2 regions of the Kiloniella antarctica genome follow, and region 1 is predicted to be linked to the other one. Evidence: predicted binding sites of a transcription regulator. Region 1 holds the regulator's gene; the other holds the start of a gene.
What was found. Region 1 encodes PhoB, which activates phosphate uptake and scavenging genes when phosphate is short. Its sites were predicted from a motif close to TNTCATAAAACTGTCA; they were not measured.
Positions count from the first base shown of each region.

Region 2: the regulator PhoB is predicted to act here: its motif matches at 1,537-1,552, upstream of ACFSKO_RS13135 (deoxycytidylate deaminase).

Region 1 is NZ_JBHUII010000001.1:897,753-900,942, forward strand. Features, by position in the region: gene pstB (phosphate ABC transporter ATP-binding protein PstB) at 1-520, shown strand, start outside; gene phoU (phosphate signaling complex protein PhoU) at 532-1,287, shown strand; gene phoB (phosphate regulon transcriptional regulator PhoB) at 1,292-2,008, shown strand; gene ACFSKO_RS04285 (hypothetical protein) at 2,248-3,190, shown strand, end outside.
Region 2 is NZ_JBHUII010000006.1:18,191-21,380, reverse strand. Features, by position in the region: gene hutI (imidazolonepropionase) at 1-751, shown strand, start outside; gene ACFSKO_RS13135 (deoxycytidylate deaminase) at 977-1,435, opposite strand; gene ACFSKO_RS13130 (SLC13 family permease) at 1,569-3,190, shown strand, end outside.

The DNA of each region.
Region 1 (3,190 bases):
TGTGCTGCTTCGTGCGAGGGTCGGCATGGTTTTCCAAAAACCTAATCCCTTTCCGAAATCAATTTATGATAATATCGCCTACGGCCCTAAATTACATGGGACTGTGAATAACAAAGAGGAACTCGAAGAGTGTGTCGAAGAAAGTTTGCGTCGCGCAGGTCTCTGGGATGAAGTAAAAGATCGCCTCGACAAACCCGGTACCGGTCTCTCAGGCGGACAGCAACAACGCCTTTGTATTGCCCGTGCCATTGCGATCAACCCTGAAGTCATCCTTATGGATGAACCTTGTTCTGCTCTAGACCCCATTGCCACAGCAAAGATCGAAGAATTGATCGATGAGTTGCGCAAGAGATTTACGATTGTAATCGTAACCCACTCCATGCAACAGGCCGCAAGGGTCTCACAAAGAACTGCTTTTTTTCATATGGGCGAAGTGGTTGAAGTCGGTGAAACAGACAGACTCTTCACCAGCCCCCAAGACGACCGTACACAAGGTTACATTACTGGACGTTTTGGTTAAGGATTATAGATATGCCAGATACAAAAGACCATATCGTCAGTTCTTTCGATAAAGAATTACGCACCATCCATGAAATCATTATTCGTATGGGGGGCATGGCGGAAAACCAGCTCGCTGAAGCTGTTGACGCTCTCGTTCAACGCGACAGTGCCAAGGCAGAGTTAGTAAGAGCAGAAGATGCAAAAATCGATGCCTTAGAAGAAGAGTTAGAATCAGCAGTTGTGCAATTAATCGCCCTTCGCCAACCCGTAGCAAACGATTTACGTGCGGTTATTTCCGCCCTCAAGATCTCTTCTGATCTCGAGCGGATTGGCGATTATGCCAAAAACATCGCCAAGCGCAGCATCGCCATCAATCAGATGCCCCCGCAAAAATCGGTTACAAGCATTATGCGTATGTCTCGGCTTGTTCAAGAAATCGTCAAAGATACTCTTGATGCATTTTCTAACAGCGACAAAGACAGAGCAATTGACGTCTGGCACCGAGACGAAGAAGTTGATGAAATGTACACTTCTTTGTTCCGTGAGCTTCTCACTTACATGATGGAAGATCCACGCAACATTAGTGCCTGTACCCATATGTTATTTATCGCAAAAAACATCGAACGCATGGGAGATCATGCCACCAATATTGCCGAAACTATTTACTATCTATCCACAGGTGCGCGCCTAGAAGGCAAGCGACCAAAGGGAGACCGTACTTCCTTTCAGGTGCTCAGTCCAAATAGTGATGCGCCCGATAATAATGACAGCGAAATAGAAATTTAATACAATGGAAAAAAAGGACCTTTCCATGAAGCCTCTCGCTTTGATCATCGAAGATGAAATCGCCCTGACAACCTTGCTTCGCTATAACCTTGAAAAAGAAGGTTTTCGCGTTAACGAAGCTCATGATGGCGAAGAAGCTCTACTCCGTGCAAAAGAAGAAGCTCCAGATCTGATTTTACTAGATTGGATGCTTCCTTTGCTCTCAGGTATTGAGGTTTGCAGACAACTTCGTCGCTTGCCAGAAACCAAGGGTGTCCCGATCATCATGCTCACCGCACGCGGTGAAGAAACAGACAAGATCAGAGGTCTTGATTCTGGCGCAGATGATTATATGACCAAACCCTTTTCTCCTGCAGAACTCATTGCCCGTATTCGCGCCATCATGCGTCGCAGCAAGCCAGAAACAGTTACTGAAGCTTTGGCATTTGAAGACATAAATATGGACTTGGCAGCCTATAAGGTTTACCGCGGTGAGCGTGAAGTCCACCTCGGCCCAACCGAATTCAAACTGTTACGTCACTTGATGCAAAACCCAGGACGTGTCTTCAGCCGAGAACAGCTATTGGATTCAGTCTGGGGTCATGATGTGTACGTAGAGCCACGTACCGTTGACGTACACATCAGACGTCTGCGTAAAGTATTGAATGAAGGTCCCGAACTCGATCTTATTCGGACGGTACGATCCGCTGGGTACGCTCTGGATAGAGCCAAAGCCGCTTGACCCTTTGAAATCATATCAAAATTTCTAAAAAATGGCCGTGTTTATCACGGCCATTTTTTGCTTATAAGCCATTTTATGGTCTTATCTTTATTCTTTGTTTAGCAAGGCTTCATCACTCTAAGAGAATACAGAAGATAGTGCGAACACTACATAACTCATTGTTTTCTTGCACTCGATATGGATGACACCAACTCCTTCTGTTATCCTATCCTTCTAATCAAAATCTTAGAGGTAAGATCGTGAAGAATATCCATTTTCTGATCATAAGCAGTTTCATTTCCCTGTTTCTGCTTACCGGATGTGGTTCTCAACCAAAGTCCCAAGCCACGTCGGCTCAACCCTCGGCCACGGTTTCCTCCCCTAATGATACAGCTCAACAAGAAAATGCTTACTTTCTCACGGACAATAAAATGGCGCGTCTTGAAGCAAGGGAATATCCCTGGAGTGCGCTTGGTCGCCTAAATGTGGCAGGTCGCCACTTTTGTAATGGCGTGATGGTCGGCAAAAACAAACTTTTAGCTCCTGCTTCATGTCTCTATGATTTGGTAGAAGGCAGATGGTTTCAGCCAAAGGAAATGGTTTTTGTTGCGGGCTATCAAAGGGACGATTCAACAATTTTTTCTCCTGCTGAAAGTTACCAAATTGCACAAGGATTTGTTCCAAAGAATCAAAACTTGAAATCCATGCTCAATAACTGGGCACAGATCAGTCTCTCTCTCCCGCTCGGAGATCACACAGGATGGGTCGGTGTTCGCAATCAGGTAACCAGACAAGACCTGACTATGGTGGCGGGTTATCGCCGCGGATGGGAACATGTACAGGCACTTTTCCCTTTGTGTAATCCATCCGATACCCTCAAAAATAAGTGCCCCCAGCATAGTGATGGTCCCCTGAACCGTTATATCATAGAAGAAACTGGCCTCTCCCTCGCGCCAAATCATCCTATTTCTGCGCAAACCATCGCGCTTTGGAACTTACCAGCCTCACCGCAAGCCCCAACACAATTCAACTATGTCTCCCCGATTCCCAAAGATAGTGTGCAAAGGCTGCTGGTCGACTTGGGATATCTGGACCAAAGCTCAACCGAGATCTCGACGGCAACGTCAGAGGCTCAACAGGACCTTGGGGGTGCTCAAAATGGTCAGGCAGATATCAACACGCTCTATCTTCTCCTGAGAGAAC
Region 2 (3,190 bases), on a different contig from region 1:
CAAGCAGATTGCCGATCATCTCCCCATTAATGTTATCACCACATATCTTGCGGCCCACACAATTCCCGAAGAATATCAGGATAATGGCGATGGCTACATCGATAGTATAATTGAAAAGCTGCCTGAGTTAAAAAAACTTGGCCTTGCAGATGCTGTAGATGGGTTCTGCGAAGGTATTGCCTTCTCACCGGCACAGATAGAAAAACTCTTCAAAGCAGCGTCTGAATTAGGGTTTGATTTAAAGCTCCATGCTGAACAGTTAAGTGATTTGGGCGGTGCAGAATTAGCAGCACGTTATGACGCAAACTCTGCCGATCATCTCGAATATGTTTCAGAAAAATCTGCGAACGCTATGGCACAATCAGGAACCGTGGCCGTTATCTTACCATGCGCCTTTTACTTCCTCAACGAAACCAAAAAACCCCCTATTGAGTTATTCCGTGAAAAGAGTGTCTCTATGGCTGTGGCCACGGATATGAATCCTGGATCATCTCCCTGTTGCTCAATTTTGCTTGCTATGAATATGGCTTGTACATTTTTCAAAATGACACCGACAGAAACCATGCGAGGTGTCACTTTACACGCGGCGAAGGCCCTTGGTATAGAGAACCGTTACGGAAGCCTAGAAGTTGGTAAAATAGCCGATCTCGCGATTTGGGATATTAATAATCCAGCAGAACTTTCTTACCACATGGGATTTAATCCTCTGCAAGAGTTAATTAAATCAGGTAAAAAAATTATACAAAACTAAAGATCTTGAAGGACAGAAATTTGTCTGAAATCCCAGCAAAAATTGAAAAATAATCTGTCCGGAGTGAGGCCACCTATTCCAAGGTAACGAGTGGGATGAGATCGACGCACACTGGGCAGCCCAAACGCGAAGATCAATGTCATAGGCAGATGCATGGCCACCTTTAAAACAGGAACTTACAAGATATAAAGCTTCACATTTAGTTAGTATGGTCCCTGTTTGAAATCAATCTTCGACCCGGGCAAAACGCCAGGTAACAGATGCTTCTTTTAGCATAATTTCCTGAGTTTGAATCTCACCCCAGCGTTCTACAAAATCTGGATCGTCTTTACTTTTTTCATCAACAATAATTTCACGGATCCCACTTTGTATAATGGCTCTGGAACAATCAGAACAAGGAAAGTGGGTCACATAAATAGACGACCCGCTTAGGCGAACACCAACTCTTGCAGCATGAAAAATTGCATTTCTTTCTGCATGTTCCGTCCAATCATATTTAAGTGGACGTGCATGCCGTTCGTCAGCATCATCATCAACCGCACGCGGAAAACCATTAAAACCGTAGGGCCCCGGTGTATTATCCTCCAGTATGATCACGGCTCCTACTTGCGTTGATCTGTCTTTTGACCAAGTAGAAACTTCTCTTGCCAGCTTTAAGTACCGTGTATCCCATTTATGAGACATATCATTATTACTTTCTTGCGATTAACTTCTTTATTTCTATGACTTTTCTACTGTGAGGAATAATCCTAACAATTTGAATGGATTTAACCATTCTTGGGTGTTTTAATACAACGATCAATACCTTGGGGGTTTCATGACAACAGATCAATCATTTTTGTTTGCGCTATTCGGTTTGGTATTTGTTCTCCTTATCTGGGGCAGGATAAGATATGATCTTGTCGCATTTGGCGCGCTCATTATTGCTGTCGTGACAGGCTACGTAACACCAAACGATGCCTTTAGCGGGTTTGGGCACCCTGCAGTTGTCATAATAGGATTGGTACTGATCGTTTCCCGGGGCTTGATGAATTCCGGCGCAGTTGAGATGATCTCTGGTGTCGTATTATCCTCAAATCGCCCTCTTCCCCTCCACATCGGGATTATGTCCGTTGTTGGCGCGGCTCTTTCTGCAATTATCAACAACGTCGCAGCTCTTGCTCTACTTATGTCTTTGGATATAGAAGCCGCTCAAAAAGCAAAACGAGCCGTGGCACTCAGCCTCATGCCGCTATCTTTTGCCACGATACTTGGCGGAATGATTACACTTATTGGTACCCCCCCAAATATTGTTATCGCACAATACCGAGAACGGGCATTAGGCGAGAGCTTTGGCATGTTTGACTTTACCCCCGTCGGCCTTTGTGTCGCCGTGGCAGGCATCATTTTTGTTGCCCTCTTTGGCTGGCGATTAATTCCAAAAAGAGATCGCCCAGGGTCAATTCGAAATGCGGAAGATACAGATCTTTTTGTTGCAGAAGGACAAGCCCCTGAAGGGTCCAGCTCCATTGGCTTAAAAGTTACTGAACTTTATTCGTTAGCACGAGAGCATGATATTACGGTACTTGGTTTAGTTCGCCGTGGCCGTAGATTGCCCGGCTTTGCCCGCTATGAACTTATTCAGAAAAATGACCACCTTGTTCTTGAGGGTAACCCTAAATCTATCGAAGCCTTTCTTGGCGGGGCACAACTGGACTTTGCTGGTAAAGGAAAACACGATGTCGGCATAACCAGTAGTTCTCTCAAGCTCATTGAAGCAATTGTACCTGACGGAGCAAGAATAGCCGGTAGATCCAGCTTTAGCCTGCGTCTTCTTTCAAGACATGGCATTACTCTTCTTGGCGTGTCCAGACAAGGAAAGCGTTTTCGGGACAGAGTCCGGAAACTCACAATCGAAACAGGTGATGTGCTCCTTTTACTTGGGCCGGAAGATCGTTTAACAGACACGACAACATGGCTTGGCGTTTTACCCCTCGCGGAAAAAGAACACCCTGTCATTCAGCGTAAAAAAGCCACTTTAGCAATTGGCATGTTTCTCGGCGCAATTGCTATTTCCGTTGCAGGTCTTCTCTACCTTCCAATAGCCTTGGCCGGTTGCGTGATTGGGTTTGCTGCTTTTGGCATTATTTCAGGTAGAGAAGTATACGAAAGTGTCGAATGGAAAGTCATTGTCCTTCTCGCATCCCTTATTCCTTTGGGCATGGCCTTGGAAAATTCGGGTGGTACAAAACTGATTGCAGAGTTTATCGTCGCACAAACCCAAGGCTGGCCACATTGGGCTATTCTCACGGTTCTGGTAATCGTAACGATGACACTCTCGGATTTTCTTAACAACGTGGCCACAGCACTTATTGCAGCCCCCATTGGGCTTGATGTCGCCAATGCCATTGGTGTCTCACCAGATCCTTTCCTTATGGGCGTGGCTGTGGCCGCTTCTTG